4 regions of the Lonsdalea populi genome follow, and region 2 is predicted to be linked to each of the others. Evidence: predicted binding sites of a transcription regulator. Region 2 holds the regulator's gene; each other region holds the start of a gene.
What was found. Region 2 encodes PurR, which represses purine synthesis genes. Its sites were predicted from a motif close to CANGCAAACGTTTGCNTG; they were not measured.
Positions count from the first base shown of each region.

Region 1 (4,424 bases), 990 kb from region 2:
CGTCTGGAATACCGACAAATTCCAGTGCGGCACGAGATAGCAGGCCAGCAGCAACAGCACGGTCAGGAACGGATATACCAGCACGCTCATCGCTTTCACGATGGTGGCTTCCCCGAATCGCACAACGAACATCAGGCACAAAATCAGCGTCAGTGCGAGCAGCGCGCGCGGCGGCGAAGGCAGGTGCAGCTGATGAGTGATGAAGCTATCGACGGTATTGGTGATCGCCACACTGTAGACCAGCAGAATGGGATAAATAGCGAAAAAGTACAGCAGGGTAATGAGATGTCCGGCCCGCGCGCCGAAATGTTCCTCCACGACCTCGGTGATGTCTTCCGCCTCTCCTTTGCCAGAGAGGACGAAACGGCACAGCGCGCGATGCGAATAGTGCGTCATCGGAAACGCGATAACCGCCATGATGATGAGCGGCAGTAAACCGCCGATACCGGCATTGATAGGCAGAAACAGCACCCCGGCGCCGATGGCCGTGCCATACAGTCCCAGCATCCAGACGGTATCGCTTTTGCGCCAGGTGGAGGCGGTGTCAAAGGCCGCGCTGCTTTCCTGAATTGAGCTCATACAACTCTCTCCTGAGCGAGTCATGCACATAAAACAGACGTCCGGCTACCACGAAGGGCCGGATGCAAGATGCAGGGGGGGCCGTCAGGACCGTGGCCGCCGGGCGACGCTGACATGGCTGCCGCAGTCAGCGGGCAATGCGGCGGATAGGGCGACGCGTGAAGGCGAGAGGCCGGGAGAATCGTTGTTAAACAGAGGAAAAATCTTCATTGCGGGAAATACATCCTTAAATACCAGTTTCCGTGAGCGCCACGGTAAGAACACGCGGTCATGGCCTTCGGGCAAAACAAGATGACCAAAAGGGCGGCGCTATTATCTCGCTAAATAAATCCCGGATGCAAACCCGTCGCCTGCAGCGAACGCCTGAAGAGGCGACGGATAAACGTGAGGTTGAAATGTTGCGTCGAAACGTTGTGCAAAAGCAGAATCGTCGCGCGGACCTCCGGGGATATCCGCGCGACCGGAATCAGGCTGACAAAATCTGCTGTGCCCACGCCAGCCCGGACTGATACTCCGGCGGCAGCATCGGCGCTAGCGCCCGGAGCGTTTTGCTCAGCAAAATAGCGTCCGGATCGCTGAGATTCAGATGCCCGACCTTGCGGCCCGGACGCACCTCTTTCTCATACCAGTGCAGATGCACCAGCGGCAGCGTCAGCCAGTCGGCATTCACGTCGGTGCCGATGAGGTTGACCATCACCGACGGCGTACTCACGACGGGAACGGGCAGCGGCAGGTTGAGTATCGCCCTTAAATGCAGCTCGAACTGACTAATAGATGCGCCGTTCTGAGTCCAGTGGCCGCTGTTGTGCACGCGCGGCGCGAGCTCGTTGATCAGCAGTTGGTCGCCGACGATAAAGCACTCCATCGCCATCACGCCGACATAGCCCAGGTGATTCAAAATGGCGGACAGCATTTTTTCAGCCTGCTGTTGCAAGGGCGCGTGCGGGTGCGCCACGCTGGTGCGCAGAATACCGTCCTGATGCAGATTGTGAGTCAGCGGATAAAACACGCAGTCGCCCTGTGCGTTACGCGCGCCGACCAGCGAGACTTCGCCAGAGAAAGGGATCCCCTGCTCGACGATGCATTCGCCGTAGCAATCCGCAGGCAGCGTAGCTTCTTCGCCGGGGCGCAGCCGCCACTGGCCGCGGCCATCGTAGCCGCCGACGCGGCGCTTGACGATGGCCAGCTTGCCCAACCGGCTAAAAATGACGGGCCAGGTGTCGTCGCTGCTCAACAATTGCCACGGCGCCGTCGCCAGCTGCAGCTCGTCCAACAGCTGTTTCTGCGTATAGCGATCGGCCAGACGCGGAAAAATATCGCGGTTGATGAACGCAGGCTGCGTCGCCAACTGGCGGGTGAGGGCGGTTTCCGGCCAGCGTTCGATCTCTGCGGTAATGACGCTGTGCTGGTAGGGGATAGACTCAGGTTCGGCGTCCAGTCCGACGGGATAGACTGCGATGCCCAGCGGTTCGCCAGCCTGACGCAACATGCGTCCCAACTGGCCGTTACCCAATACGCAGACCGGCTTCATGCATCCTCCCGCGGATCGGAATGCTGGAGCACTTCGTCGGTTTGGCGCTCACGCCAATCCGCCAGACGCATAGACAGTTCCCGGTCATGCAGCGCCAGAATCTGTGCGGCCAGCAGGGCGGCATTGGCCGCGCCGGCTTTGCCTATCGCCAGTGTCCCCACCGGAATGCCGCGCGGCATTTGCACGATGGAGTACAGGCTGTCCACACCGTTCAGCGCAGCGCTCTGAACAGGAACGCCCAGCACCGGCACCTGCGTTTTGGCGGCCAGCATGCCAGGCAGGTGCGCAGCGCCGCCGGCTCCGGCGATGATGACGTCGAAGCCGTTATCCGCCGCCGCTTCGGCAAAACGGAACAGTTTATCCGGCGTGCGGTGCGCGGACACGATTTCAACGTGGAAAGGGAGATTCAGCGTGGTGAGGATTTCTGCTGCGAACTGCATGGTGGCCCAGTCACTCTTTGAACCCATCACGATGGCGATTTTTGCCGGGGCAGCGTTGGATGACATGCCTGTAGTGCTCCTGTGAGTGTGCCTGACGCCGGTCAGTGCACAGGGTGATAAGACGCATCGCCGCCGAGTCGGCGCTCCGGCGACGAGGGCGTAGAGCATACCATGACCCCAGGGGGAGGAAAACGGTTGCGTCGCGATGAACGTCGGGGCTTAGCGTGAAAAACGAGTGGAAAACAGAATTTAGAACGGAAATGCGCGCAGCGAAATACCGTCGGGCGTGACTTTGATGACCGAGCCATCCTCATGCCAGGCGCCGAGAACGGCCCGCTGGGCGGTCTCGCCGTCGACGGTCAGCGTATGGAGCGCCGGTCGATGCGTATGACCGTGGATCATGGCCTTGACCTGAAAGTGACGCAGTCGGTCTATGACCTGCTGAGGATTGACGTCCATGATCTCGAGCGACTTGATCTGGTTAGCCTGCTGGCTGGCCGAGCGCATACGCGCGGCGATGCGTAGCCGGAGTTTCAGGGGAAGCCACAGAAACAGACGTTGAATCAGCGGGTTGTGAACGCGGCGGCGAAAACGCTGGTAGGCGGCGTCGTCGGTGCAGAGCGTGTCGCCGTGCAGCACCAGATACGCGCGGCCATACAGCGCAATTCGGTTTTCTTCCGGCAGCAGCGTCATACCGCTCTGACGAGCGAAGCGCTTGCCGATCAGGAAATCCCGGTTGCCGTGGACGAAGTAGCAGGGCACGCCCCGTTGATGCAGCTCGTACAGCGCGGCGGCGACGGTGTGGTGCAGCGGCTGCGGATCGTCATCGCCAATCCAGGCGTCGAACAGGTCGCCCAGGATGTACAGCGCGTCGGCCTGAGCCGCTTCTTCGCGTAAAAAACGCAGAAAACCGGCGGTGATAGCCGGTTCCTGTTCGCTCAGATGCAGATCGCCAATAAACAGCGTCGCCATGCAGAGAAAATTACTCGCTGACCGTGACGCTGGTCACCACGACGTCTTCCTTCGGCACATCCTGATGCATCCCGCTGCGGCCGGTGGCCACCGCTTTGATTTTGTCAACCACGTCCAAACCTTCCACGACTTCGGCGAAGACGCAGTAACCCCAGCCGTCGGCGCGTTCGGAGCGGAAGTTCAGGAAGTCGTTGTCCACCACGTTGATGAAGAACTGGGCGGTGGCGGAGTGCGGATCGTTGGTCCGAGCCATCGCCAGCGTGCCGCGGGTATTTTTCAGGCCGTTGTTGGCTTCGTTTTTGATCGGCGCTTCGGTGATTTTCTGTTCCATACCCGGAGCAAAGCCGCCGCCCTGAATCATAAAGCCATTAATCACGCGGTGAAAAAGGGTGTTGTCATAGAAGCCGTTACGGCAGTATTTCAGAAAGTTTTCAACGGTAGCCGGCGCTTTGTCCGCGAAGGTGTTGATGACGATATCGCCATGGTTGGTATGAAACGTAATCATGATAATGAATCCTACTTAGCCATAGTACAGAGAATTAAAGAAGAGGTTTACAGAGGCGGTGAGCCACCAAGAGCGCTCTTATAACATAAGTGAATGCCTGAGTCAGCAAAGGCCGCCTCGCGCGGACGCATAGCGGGGCGGCGGGGGCCATCAGCCAGCGGCGTTACACGCGCTTTTGCCGCTGCCTGGCGGAACGATCCGGAACCGGAAAACGGGGCCATTCATTCTTCGTCGCAGCAGGGGAAGAAACGATTTTTCAAACGTGACGCGGCGATCGGTAAAATGCCCCGGATTGAGTGATAATGATTCTTCTTAATCAGGCAACAACAAGTGAGGCGCATGATGCTCAACGGGTTCAATTCACTCTTCGACAGGCCGGATTTCGGCAAGCTAGTGC
Region 1 is NZ_CP065534.1:2,632,277-2,636,700, reverse strand. Features, by position in the region: gene I6N93_RS11555 (HAAAP family serine/threonine permease) at 1-579, opposite strand, end outside; gene purK (5-(carboxyamino)imidazole ribonucleotide synthase) at 1,046-2,110, opposite strand; gene purE (5-(carboxyamino)imidazole ribonucleotide mutase) at 2,107-2,616, opposite strand; gene lpxH (UDP-2,3-diacylglucosamine diphosphatase) at 2,800-3,522, opposite strand; gene ppiB (peptidylprolyl isomerase B) at 3,533-4,027, opposite strand; gene I6N93_RS11530 (DoxX family protein) at 4,370-4,424, shown strand, end outside.
Region 1: a site for PurR is predicted at 2,735-2,752, ahead of purE (5-(carboxyamino)imidazole ribonucleotide mutase). Genes of this name have one in related genera too.

Region 2 (4,424 bases):
GCATCAGTAAAGGGCGTATGCTCGCCCCAACTACCTTGACACATTTTAACGATAGCGATAACCACAAAAAACGCCATCTTTTGTAGGGTTATCGCCGGGTGGTTTTTAAAAACGTTAACCCGTTAAATCATCAACAAAAATATGTATTAGTACCGAGAAAACAATACGTATTAATGATTTTTCACTATTCTATACTCATTAACTGCTTATTCGCGTTTTGTAATCATGCTGATTTAAGGAATACTGTGGAAATTAGGCGATCAAGAACAACCATCGGTCAGACTATAATGCGTTTAATTGTTACCTTTTTCGTATTGGTTTTTAGCCGCCTATTTTTCAGTCAGGCGATATCGGCCCACCACACACAAGACAAGAAAAAATTCCGCAACAAACCGCTGAAGACCAAAACCACCGCTGACGCCGATAACGACAAAAAACCAAACGCAGCGTAAAACAAACGCCGACCGGGACCTATTCCTCTTTAAATAAAGACGTTTCTTCCCATCACCCCATTTAAAAGGACGCCAAGAAAATCTCTCGGGACCCATTCACGCTAGCGCTAACCAAGAAAGCGCCGAAACGGGGCCACCCTGTTCGGGTGAAAGAAGAAAAGACGACCGCTGAACGTATCAGCCGCAAAAGAAAAGATGATGTCGTCGAAACCGGCGGCCTGGTGCTGAGCACGGCGCATAACAACGATCCCAACGTGCTAGAGTCGCCGTCCTCAACAAGCTGATGAACCAAATCGGCAAACCCTACCACTGGGGCGACTCATCGCCGTACACCGGTTTCGATGGCAGCGGGCTGGTCTATGCGCCTACAAAGATATTGTGAAGATCACCATTCCCCGCACCGCCAATGAAATGTTTCAATTGCGCGATGCCGCGCCTATCAAAAAAAACGAGCTGGAAAGCGACGACCTGGTCTTCTTCCGCATCAATCATCGCGGTACGACAGACCACGTGGGCGTTTATGTTGGAAACGGAAAATTCATCCAGTCTCTTCGCGACGGTTCAGATATCCAAATCAGCAAGCTTAGCGAAGACTATTGGCAGGAACACTATATCGGCGCGCGTCGGGTCGTCATGCCGCATACGGTGAGATAATCCGCAGCAGTTATTAAAATCCAAGCCGAGAAGAAATAGAAAAAGGGGCCGAAGTCCCTTTTTTGCAATCTGCCCACAAGAAAGATTTCCGGGAGCACAAATACCGGCAGTATGGCTTATGCGCCAAATACCGCAGTAAAACTGAAGGCAATAATAACGGCCAATGCCGCTACCGTCGTCAACAGGGACATTTTCAAATTGGTATCCATCACTCTCTCCTTAATTTTTCAGCACAACATTCAAGGTGGCAATGCCGGTTCAGTATAGGGGAATTGGTATCTATCAACACCCTAATGATGAATATAATGTTATGGAAAAGTGACCTTTCTGTTCCATCTCACCAGTAACGTCCGTTTATCGTTGCAAGAGTAGAATTAACGCTTTCACTTTTCGACCGGATCGGACAAAATCGCCGGTTTACTGCTGTACGAACTCCGTTGGTCGAGCATCATTTCCTAATCTTCAGGTATATCCGTCGACACCCCACCTTCTGAATGGCTCGTATCTTCAGAAAGAGAAGGATTCGCGCAGGCAAACGATTAACAAGTTACTTACTGCTGCAGGAAGTAGATTTAGGAGTCATTTAGATGGCAACGATTAAAGATGTGGCAAAGCGTGCTGGCGTTTCGACCACAACCGTATCCCACGTCATTAATAAGACCAGATTCGTCGCCGAAGAAACCAAAGCCGCCGTTCGCGCCGCCATTGACGAACTACATTATTCTCCGAGCGCGGTCGCGCGCAGCCTGAAAGTCAATAACACCAAGTCTATCGGCCTGCTGGCGACCTCGAGTGAGGCGCCCTATTTCGCCGAAATCATCGAGTCCGTCGAAAACAGCTGCTATGTTAAAGGCTATACGCTGATTCTCTGCAATTCCCATAACGATCTGGACAAACAGCGAGCCTATCTCGCCATGCTGGCGCAGAAGCGCGTGGACGGGTTGCTGGTCATGTGTGCGGAATACCCGCCTGAACTTCTGACGATGCTCGAAGGCTATCGCCACATCCCTATGGTGGTGATGGACTGGGGCCAGGCACACAGTGACTTTACCGATACTGTTATCGATAACGCTTTTGAAGGCGGATACCTCGCCGCGCAATACCTTATTGAACGCGGCCACCGGGATATCGGGGCCATCCCGGGATTGCAGGAGCGCAATACCGGCAGCGGGCGTTATCTTGGTTTCAAAAAAGCGCTCGAAGAAGCGGACATTGATATCCGTGAAGAGTGGATCGTACAGGGCGACTTCGAACCGGAATCAGGCTACAAAGCCATGCATCAGATATTGGCGCAAAAAAAACGCCCAACCGCCGTGTTCTGCGGCGGCGATATTATGGCGATGGGCGCCCTTTGCGCTGCGGATGAACTTGGGTTGCGCGTGCCGCAGGACATCTCCATCATCGGCTACGATAACGTCCGTCATTCACGCTATTTCACCCCGGCGCTGACCACCATTCATCAGCCGAAAGAACGGTTGGGGCAATCCGCGTTCGCCATGCTGTTAGACCGAATTACCAGTAAGCGTGAAACGTCCCAGGTGATTGAGGTACATCCTCGATTAATTGAGCGTCGATCCGTGTCTGACGGCCCATTCCGCGATTATCGCCGTTAGTGATTACATCTCTTTCGATTGAAATAATTACCCCCGCCTTTTCCCCTGCTTCAGCCATTTAAAACTTGTACCCTGGTTGAAGCAGTCATAAACTTGTCCCTGTCTTCTAAGACAATAACCTACGAACAAGACATACAGAGCAGTTTGCTATCCTGTCGATATAACACATTGCCTATTCTGGCTTTTGTGGCACGGATAGATGCCTTTCGTACCGGCTTTTCTCTTAATTTCCCCCCAGTCCCTTTTTCGGGGGATAGACGATGGATCACGTCCACCGACACCTTCTGCAGGTAATTTTGTCTACGCTGTTTCTTGCGGTGTTCGCTAACAGCAAGATAGGGAGAGGTTATGAGTTCATCTTGTGTGGAGGAACTGGACATCCATAACACGTCCTGGTTCCAGATTGTGAAAGAAATGTTGTCTTCGGCGGATATCGCCATCAATGGCGCTCGTCCGTTCGATATCCAGGTCAAAAATCCTGACCTCTATAAACGCGTGTTGCGAGAAGGCTCTCTCGGTCTCGGAGAGAGTTACATGGACGGCTGGTGGGAATGTGAAAGGCTCGATATTTTCTTCCACCGCGTACTCCGGGCCGGGCTTGATAATAAGCTCCCCAAACATGTTAGTGATATCGCCCGCGTTCTCATCGCCCGCCTCACCAACCTACAGTCCAAAAAACGAGCCTGGATCGTCGGAAAAGAACATTACGATCTTGGCAATGACCTTTTCTCACTCATGCTTGACCCCCACATGCAGTACTCCTGCGGTTATTGGAAGGAAGCCGAGACGCTGGAGCAGGCGCAGGAAAACAAGCTGCGCATGATCTGTGAAAAACTGCAGTTGCAGCGCGGTATGACGCTCCTGGATATCGGCTGTGGCTGGGGGGGATTATCCGAATATGCCGCCCGGCACTACGGTGTTTCCGTGACTGGGGTCACCATCTCGCGTGAACAGCAGCGACTGGCGCAGGAACGATGTCGGGATCTGGACGTTACCATCCTGCTTGAAGATTATCGTGATTTAGACCGCCAGTTTGACCGCATCGTCTCCGTTGGCATGTTCGAACACGTCGGCCCCAAAAATTACGACACCTATTTCCGCGTGGTGCGCAAAAATCTGAAACCCAAGGGGCTCTTCCTGCTGCACACGATAGGCGCGAACAAAACCGACCTGTCCGTTGACCCGTGGATTGACCGCTATATATTCCCCAACGGCTGCCTGCCATCCGTCCAGCATGTCGCGCGCGCCAGCGAGGCTTACATGGTGATGGAAGACTGGCACAACTTCGGCGCCGACTATGACCGCACGTTGATGGCTTGGCATGAGCGATTCCAGCAGCATTGGCCGGAGCTGGCCTCCGCCTACTCCGCTCGTTTCCAGCGCATGTTCAGCTACTACCTGAATGCCTGTGCCGGGGCTTTCCGGGCGCGGAATATCCAGTTATGGCAGGTGCTATTCAGCACAAATGGCGTGGAAGGCGGGATTCGCGCGCCACGTTAAGAGACCAGGTTGGCGGGGTCTATTCATTCCGCCAACCTGTCATCTCGGTCAGGCCTGAGAAGGCGTAGGAACCACGGACAGAGAAAGGTTCTGATTCGCCAGAATGCGTTCTACCGTATCGACAATCGCCTGAGTCTGCGGATCGATTTCGATGTTGATATGATCGCCCAGTCGTTTTTTGCCCAGCGTCGTGCGTTGCAATGTC
Region 2 is NZ_CP065534.1:1,640,042-1,644,465, reverse strand. Features, by position in the region: partial or broken gene I6N93_RS07135 (C40 family peptidase) at 527-1,106, shown strand; gene cydH (cytochrome bd-I oxidase subunit CydH) at 1,223-1,315, opposite strand; gene purR (HTH-type transcriptional repressor PurR) at 1,694-2,719, shown strand; gene cfa (cyclopropane fatty acyl phospholipid synthase) at 3,068-4,219, shown strand; gene I6N93_RS07115 (riboflavin synthase subunit alpha) at 4,268-4,424, opposite strand, start outside.

Region 3 (4,424 bases), 480 kb from region 2:
GACCGCCTGCACGTTTTGGAACGGGAAACCGATCGGCTTCCCGCCCGGAATCACGAGGCTTTTGTTGAGATAGCTTTCATAGCTGGAGCCGAGGCCCAACCCCACGCGTTTGTTGCTGAGGTCCGCCGCCGATCGAATCTGTTTTTCATCTTTATGCACGACAAGCACGGCATAGGTGCTGTAGTAAGGCGTGGCGAAATCGAGGACTTTTGAGCGCTCGGGGTTCGGCGTCATGGAACAAACGCACAGGTCCCAACGCCCCTGCCAGCGTCCGCCGACGATGGCCTCCCAACCCGGCGTCGCCAACTGCAGTTTTACGCCGAGCTTCTGTGCGATGGCCTTAGCGACGTCCACGTCAAAACCGACCAGCTGATTATTGTCATCGATGTAGCTGAACGGCGGATAGTCGTTAAACAGGACATTGCGCAGAACGCCGGTCTGGTTGACCCGGTCGAGTGTGGTTCCGGCCTGAGAGGGGATGCCGGCGGCGCACATCGCCAAACCGAGCATCATCAATGTGAAAAGTTTTTTCATTTGTTTTCCCTATTAATCAGGATGCTGACTCTAAAATCCCTTTTACAGAATGGCGGCTCTCAGCGGAAAAAGCGCGCTCAAAAGAAGTATCTTATAAACAGCAGGCGTGTCCTGTCAGCTATTACTCGTGCCGAATGACGACTTGCCGAACCTTGCGGCCTCGGCTTCAGGATCGTAAACGGGTAAAAAGCGGGGGAGAATACTCATGATAGGCCCCGTCGGCAAGTGCGATCGGGGCAAACGATGATTTAGTCAGCGGCGTAGCCGTGCGGCGGGATGCGAATGCCGTCCAGCCAGGCTTCGTTATCTTTCATTTTCAAACGGCCTTCCAGCAACCAATTGATCGCCAGCGGATAGATAGTGTGCTCCTGCGTCTGCACTCTCGCCTTCACATCCTGTTCTTCGTCATCGTCGAAGATGGGGACGCGCGCCTGCAGTACGATCGGCCCGCCGTCCAGCGCTTCAGTGACGAAATGCACCGAGGCGCCGTGCAATCGGTCGCGATTTTTCATCGCCTGGCGGTGCGTATGCAGCCCGGGGTACTTCGGCAGCAGGGAAGGGTGAATGTTGAGTATTTTCCCCTCGAAGCGGGAAACGAACTGGGCGCTCAATATGCGCATATATCCCGCCAGCACGATGACATCGGGCAGATACTTATCTATTTCGTCCGCCAGCGCCGCGTCAAAAGCGACGCGGTCTACCTCTTCAGTCGGGGACAACACGTGCGTCGGAATCTGAGCGTCCTGCGCACGGGCCAATCCCCCCGCTTCGGGATTGTTGCTGAAGACGGCGACGATCTTGCCTTTGACGCGGCTGCGTTCACAGGCGGAGATCAGCGTTTGCAGGTTAGTACCTTCACCTGAAATCAGCACAACGATATTTTTCATGCGTTAATAACCACGGTTTCTCCGGTATCGGTGTGGTTAATGTTACCGATTTTCCAGGCTTTTTCACCGTTGGCGTTCAGCAGGGCAATCGCGTCTTCTACCTGTTCGGCCGGCAGAGCGACGATCATGCCCACGCCGCAGTTGAAGGTGCGGTACATTTCATGGCGGCTGACGTTGCCGGCCTTTTGCAGCCAGTTGAAGACGGACGGCCATTGCCAGCTGGACTCGTCGAGGGTGGCCTGCATACCTTCCGGCAGTACGCGCGGGATGTTTTCCCAGAAACCGCCGCCGGTGAGATGACAGATGGCGTGAACATCCATTTTCTCAATCAGCGACAGGATGGATTTCACGTAGATTTTGGTGGGCGCCAGCAGGCGATCGGCCAGCGGCTGGCCGTCCAATAGCTCGGTGGCCGGATCGGTGTTGCTGAATTCCAAAATCTTGCGCACCAGCGAATAGCCATTGGAGTGCGGGCCGCTGGAGGCTAATGCTATCAAGGCGTCGCCTTCTTGTACTTTGCTGCCGTCGATGATTTCTGATTTTTCGACCACGCCGACGCAAAAACCGGCGACGTCATAATCTTCGCCGTGATACATCCCCGGCATTTCCGCCGTTTCGCCGCCGACCAGTGCGCAGCCGGACTGTTTGCATCCTTCGGCGATACCGGTGATGACGCTGGCGGCGGTGTCCACGTCCAGCTTACCGGTGGCGTAGTAGTCGAGGAAAAACAGCGGTTCGGCGCCGGCAACGACCAGATCATTGACGCACATGGCCACCAGGTCGATGCCGATGGTGTCGTGACGTTTCAGATCCATCGCCAGACGCAGTTTTGTGCCGACGCCGTCGGTGCCGGAGACCAGCACCGGCTCACGGTATTTTTGCGGCAGGGCGCACAGGGCGCCGAACCCTCCCAGACCGCCCATGACTTCCGGGCGTCGAGTCTGTTTCACTACGCCTTTGATACGTCCCACCAATGCATTGCCTGCATCAATATCCACGCCTGCGTCTTTATAGCTGAGAGAGGTTTTATCGGTCACTGCGGAGTCCCCACGAAGGTTACGTTTGGTGATTGGAAAATGGAGCGGGGCAATTCTAACAGCGTAAGCAAACGTTTGCGAGTGGCGCGTGCCGGCGGGGGCCTTTAGGAAATCAGGCCTCTAATTCCCAGAACGGTTTGATCTGGATCAGCCGCAGCCGTATGTTCCCGCTGGCAAAAGCGGTATAATCCGGCGATTTTTTTGCCGTCCGTAGCCGAAGGGGAGAAGAAAAATGAAGATCGTAGAGGTTAAACACCCACTAGTCAGACACAAACTGGGCTTGTTGCGCGAGCAGGATATCAGCACCAAACGTTTTCGTGAGCTGGCGTCGGAAATCGGGAGCCTGCTGACGTATGTCGCCACGGCAGATTTGGTCATGGAGAAAGTTACCATCGAAGGGTGGTGCGGGCCGGTCGAAATCGACCAAATCAAGGGCAAAAAAATTACGGTTGTGCCGATTCTGCGCGCCGGTCTGGGTATGATGGAAGGGGTACTGGAAAATCTGCCCAGCGCGCGTATCAGCGTCGTGGGGATGTACCGCGACGAAGAAACGCTGGAGCCGGTGCCGTATTTCCAGAAACTTGCGTCCAGTATCGACGAGCGTATGGCGCTGGTGATTGACCCGATGCTGGCGACCGGCGGTTCCATGATCGCCACCATCGACCTGTTGAAGAAAGCCGGCTGCAAGCGTATCAAGCTGCTGGTACTGGTCGCGGCCCCGGAAGGGATCGCCGCGCTGGAGAAAGCCCATCCGGATGTTGAGCTGTATACCGCATCCATCGATCAGGGGCTGAACGAACATGGTTACATTATGCCGGGCCTGGGCGATGCCGGCGACAAGCTGTTCGGCACCAAATAAGCAGAGACGATGAGCCGGCTGAAGAGCCGGTTTTTTTTTGGCTTATTTTGCGGGAAGCCGTTCGCGCCGGTGAGTGAGCGAACGGTCGCCCGGAGAGACGTTGTGTTCAAGCGGATACAACCGCTCCGCTGATTGTTTTTCAACACCTGAGATAAAGGAATAACAAGATGACTCGTCGCGCCATCGGCGTTAGTGAACGGCCACCGTTGTTACAAACCCTCCCGTTAAGCCTGCAGCACCTGTTCGCCATGTTCGGCGCCACGGTGCTGGTTCCGATTCTGTTTAAAATTAATCCCGCCACCGTGCTGCTGTTCAACGGTATCGGCACGTTGATGTATCTGCTTATCTGCAAAGGAAAAATTCCCGCCTATCTGGGATCCAGCTTTGCTTTCATCTCGCCGGTGCTATTGTTGCTGCCTCTGGGCTATGAGCTGGCGTTGGGCGGATTCATTATTTGCGGCGTGTTGTTCTGTCTGGTGGCGTTGATTGTCAAAAAAGCCGGGACCGCGTGGCTGTCGGTCATGTTCCCTCCCGCGGGGATGGGCGCTATCGTGGCGGTAATCGGTCTCGAACTCGCCAGCGTGGCGGCCGGGATGGCGGGGCTGTTGCCTGCCGATGGCGCGAGCGTCGACACCAACGCCGTGATCGTCTCGCTGGCGACGCTGGCCGTCACCATTCTGGGATCGGTGATGTTTCGCGGCTTTCTGGCCATCATCCCTATCCTGGTCGGCGTATTGGCGGGTTACGCGCTATCCTTCTTTATGGGCATGGTGGATCTGACGCCGGTCGCACAGGCCCGCTGGTTTGCTCTGCCGACATTCTACACGCCGCGTTTTGAGTGGTTCGCCGTGCTGTCCATTCTTCCCGCCGCGCTGGTGGTGATAGCCGAACACATCGGACATCTGGTGGTGACAGCCAATATCGTCAAGAAAGATTTGATGCGCGATCCCGGACTGCATCGTTCACTGTTCGCCAATGGGATCTCCACCGTTTTTTCCGGCTGTTTCGGTTCCACGCCGAACACGACCTATGGCGAGAACATCGGCGTATTAGCGTTGACCAAGGTCTACAGCACCTGGGTTATTGGCGGAGCGGCGGTGCTGGCTA
Region 3 is NZ_CP065534.1:1,161,160-1,165,583, forward strand. Features, by position in the region: gene I6N93_RS05120 (ABC transporter substrate-binding protein) at 1-534, opposite strand, end outside; gene purN (phosphoribosylglycinamide formyltransferase) at 783-1,421, opposite strand; gene purM (phosphoribosylformylglycinamidine cyclo-ligase) at 1,418-2,458, opposite strand; gene upp (uracil phosphoribosyltransferase) at 2,691-3,317, shown strand; gene uraA (uracil permease) at 3,485-4,424, shown strand, end outside.
Region 3: a site for PurR is predicted at 2,523-2,540, ahead of purM (phosphoribosylformylglycinamidine cyclo-ligase). Genes of this name have one in related genera too.

Region 4 (4,424 bases), 1.5 Mb from region 2:
AGACCATCCCCGTACGCCATGAAGCCAATGGGGCTTTTATGGCATCGGCGATCGGCCGTCTGACGGGGAAAGCGGGCGTTACGATGGTGACTTCCGGTCCGGGCTGCTCCAACCTGGTGACGGGGCTGGCGACGGCGACCTCGGAAGGCGACCCGATTGTTGCGCTGGGCGGTGCGGTGAAGCGCGCCGACCGGCTGAAGCTGACGCACCAGAGTCTGGATACCGTTAGCCTGTTCAAACCGGTCACCAAGTTCAGCGCGGAAATCCCCGTTTCCTCCGCAATTTCCGAAGTGCTGGCCAATGCGTTCCGCGCCGCCGAGTTCGGTCGTCCGGGCGCTTCATTTATCAGCCTGCCGGAAGACATCGTCAACGATCCGGTCACGAGTCCTGTGCTTGCCGCGACCCATTTGCCGACGCTGAACAGCGCGCCTTTGGCGGACGTCAAACGCGTTGCGCAGATGATCGAAAAAGCGAAAAACCCGATTCTGCTGCTGGGCCTGATGGCCAGCCAGCCGAAGAATGCGGAAGCGCTGCGCCGCCTGTTGCACCGCAGCCAGCTGCCGGTCACCAGCACCTATCAGGCCGCCGGCGTCATCGATCAGCAGCACTTCGACCATTTTGCCGGTCGCGTCGGCCTGTTCAACAACCAGGCGGGCGACAAACTGTTGCAGCAGGCCGACCTGATCATCACCGTCGGTTACAGCCCGGTCGAATACGCGCCGGCGCTGTGGAACACCGGTAATGCGACGCTGGTGCACATCGACGTGCTGCCGTCCGAACTGGAATGCGACTACCGTCCGGAACTGGAGCTGGTTGGGGATATCTGCATCACCATCGATATGCTGAACGAGCAGCTGAATTCGCCGATTAGCCTGTCTTCCGGCGCCATCAATATTCTGGAAGAGCGCCGAGAACTGCGTCATCAGCTGGCGACTCACGCCATCAACATGAACGGCTTTGCCATCCATCCGTTGCGTTTGGTTCGTGCGATGCAGGAGCTGGTGAACAAAGACGTCACGCTATGTGTCGATATGGGCAGCTTCCATATCTGGCTGGCGCGCTACCTCTACAGCTTCCGCGCGCGCCAGGTGCTGATGACCAACGGTCAGCAGACCATGGGTGTGGCGCTGCCGTGGGCGATTGCGGCCGCGCTGGTGAATCCGAACCAGAAAGTGCTGTCGGTCTCCGGCGACGGTGGCTTCATGCAGTCCAGTATGGAACTGGAAACGGCGGTTCGTCTGAACTGTAATGTCCTGCATATCATCTGGGTGGATAACGCCTACAACATGGTTGAGATTCAGGAACAGAAGAAATACAACCGCGGCTCTTGCGTCAAGTTCGGACCGATCGATTTCAAAGCCTACGCGGAAGCCTTCGGCGCGAAAGGATTTGCGGTCGAGTCGGCTGAAGAGCTGATTCCAAAACTGCATCAGGCGATGGATGTCGACGGACCGGCGGTGATCGCGATTCCGGTGGATTACTCCGACAACCACTATCTGATGGAAAACGTCAACATCGCACATCTGATCTAAGTCAGACGCGTTCGATGCGGGCGGCACATCACGGTCATGACAGACCGGCGGTGTGCCGCCTTTTTATTTGCCTGCCTACACTCACTTCCTCCCCTGATTCACGATCGCGGTCGGGCTGTCTCTTTCAACATCGCAGCAAAGCGTGATGGGGATCGCTGCGCGGCCGATTGCGTCCATCACGTCCGCCGGCTCACGGCTTTTAACCGTCTACTTCTTGCCTGAAATAATCTAATTTCACATCCTTTTTCGCATTACTTTATCTAATGTGTTTTGTTTTTGATGAATTTTGATAAATAGGGGATAATCGAAGATTTTCATCATTTTTAAGCAATAAACTGAAAAAATTAATTTAAATGTGCTGATTAACTCCTGTTTTATAGCGTAAAAGATGGGTGTGACGCTAAGAAAATCACAGTTTTATCAGACGTTATTATATAGATTTGCTTATGGCATGGCGTGTGGTTAAGAACCCACATCGGTGGTAAGTTCAAAGGAAGAGATAACGTTTGCGTTGGACGCATCCGCTGCAACCAAACACGGTTAACGTAGAGGGAAAAGATGGCAAAGCAAACCCCGCTGTATGAACAACATTTGGCCGACGGCGCCAAAATGGTGGATTTTCATGGCTGGATGATGCCGCTGCACTACGGCTCCCAGTTGGAGGAACATCACGCGGTGCGTAAGAGAGCCGGCATGTTTGATGTCTCGCACATGACTATCGTCGATTTGCACGGCGCACGCTTACGCGAGTTTTTACGTCACCTGTTGGCGAACGACGTCGCCCGGCTGACGCAGCCTGGTAAAGCGCTCTATACCGCCATGCTGACTCCCTCTGCCGGCGTGATCGACGACTTGATCGTCTACTTTCTGAAGGAAAATTTTTTCCGGATGGTGGTGAATTCGGCCACTCGCGAAAAAGATCTGGCCTGGATAGAGGAGCAGGCCAAACCGTTCATGGTGCAGATTCAGGAGCGCGACGACCTGGCGCTGATCGCGATTCAGGGGCCCTTGGCTCAGGAAAAGGTGCAGCGATTGCTGACGTCGCAGCAGCGCGAGGATACGGCGGGTATGAAGCCGTTTTTCGGCGTGCAGAGCGGCGACTGGTTTATCGCCACCACCGGATATACCGGCGAGTCCGGCTATGAAATCGCGCTGCCGAAAGCGCAGGCGATCGGTCTGTGGCAGCGGCTGCTGGCGGAGGGCGTCCAGCCCGCGGGGCTGGGCGCGCGCGATACGCTGCGTCTCGAATCCGGCATGAATCTGTACGGACAGGATATGGATGAAAGCGTTTCGCCCCTGGCGGCAAACATGGGCTGGACGATTGTCTGGGAACCGGAAGATCGTCAGTTTATCGGTCGTGAAGCGCTGGAGCGCCAGCGTGCCCACGGCACCGATCGGTTGGTCGGGCTGGTGATGACGGAAAAGGGGGTATTGCGCAACGGCCTGCCGGTGCACTTTACCGATGCCAGCGGCGCGGTTCGCGAAGGCGTGATCACCAGCGGATCGTTCTCGCCCACCCTGGGCGTCAGCATCGCGCTGGCTCGCGTCCCGCAAGGTATCGGCGAACAGGCGGTGGTGCGTATACGCCAGCGTGAAATCCCGGTACGCGTGACGAAACCTAATTTTGTCCGTGCCGGAAAAGCCCTGATTGAGATTTAACCGTTTGTCTAAAAGGAGAAGATGGCAATGAGCAATGTCCCTGCGGAATTGAAATATACCTCGTCCCATGAATGGGTCGCGGCGGACGAAGACGGCACCTATCGTGTCGGGATCACCGAGCATGCGCAGGCGCTGCTGGGCGACATGGTGTTTATCGACTTGCCCGAGGTGGGCGGCCAGTTTAACGCCGGGGATGACTGCGCCGTGGCGGAGTCGGTCAAAGCCGCGTCGGATGTCTACACCCCGTTGAGCGGTGAAGTGGTTGAGGTCAACGGCGAGCTGGAAGGCGCGCCGGAACAGGTTAACAGCGATCCTTACGGCAGCGGCTGGCTATTTCGTATTAAGCCGGCCGACGGCGCGGAATTGGACGAGCTGTTGGATGCCGCCGCTTATCAGACGCTGCTGGATGAAGAGGACGACGCGCACTAATCGTCGTATGCGCCCGGCAGGGCGCTCTTTCGGGGCGCCGTCGGCGGCGCTTGTTTGATGTGGTTTGATGTAGGAATGTCGTAATGACCCAGACTCTCAGTCAACTTGAATACCATAGCGCTTTCGTTGAACGCCATATCGGACCCTCCGCCGAACAGCAACGAGAGATGCTGGCGGCGGTCGGCGCAGAATCGCTGGATCGACTGATTCAGCAGATCGTCCCGCCGGATATCCAACTGCCCAGCCCTCCCGCCGTCGGGGAAGCCGTCACGGAACATCAGGCGCTGGCGGAGCTGAAGGCGATCGCCAGCCGTAATCAGATCTACAAAAGCTATATCGGCATGGGTTACTACGGCGTCCGGATGCCGCCGGTGATCCTGCGTAATGTGCTGGAAAATCCGGGGTGGTATACCGCCTACACGCCTTATCAGCCCGAGGTTTCCCAGGGAAGGCTCGAAGCGCTGCTGAATTTCCAACAGGTAACGCAGGACCTGACCGGTCTGCCGGTGGCGTCCGCTTCCCTGCTGGACGAGGCGACTGCGGCGGCGGAAGCGATGGCGATGGCCAAACGCGTCAGCAAACTGAAGCAGGCCAGCCGTTTCTTCGTCGCGGATGACGTGCATCCGCAAACGTTGGATGTGATGCGGACGCGCGCAGCGGCCTTCGGCTTCGACATCGTAACCGGAGATCCGCACGCAGCGCTGAAGGATGACGGCATCTTTGGCGTGCTTGTGCAGCCGTTGGGCACGACCGGCGAACTGCACGACTACCGGACGCTGCTGGGCGACCTGCGCAAACGCAAGG
Region 4 is NZ_CP065534.1:3,162,608-3,167,031, reverse strand. Features, by position in the region: gene alsS (acetolactate synthase AlsS) at 1-1,532, shown strand, start outside; gene gcvT (glycine cleavage system aminomethyltransferase GcvT) at 2,091-3,191, shown strand; gene gcvH (glycine cleavage system protein GcvH) at 3,219-3,620, shown strand; gene gcvP (aminomethyl-transferring glycine dehydrogenase) at 3,704-4,424, shown strand, end outside.
Region 4: a site for PurR is predicted at 2,028-2,045, ahead of gcvT (glycine cleavage system aminomethyltransferase GcvT). Genes of this name have one in related genera too.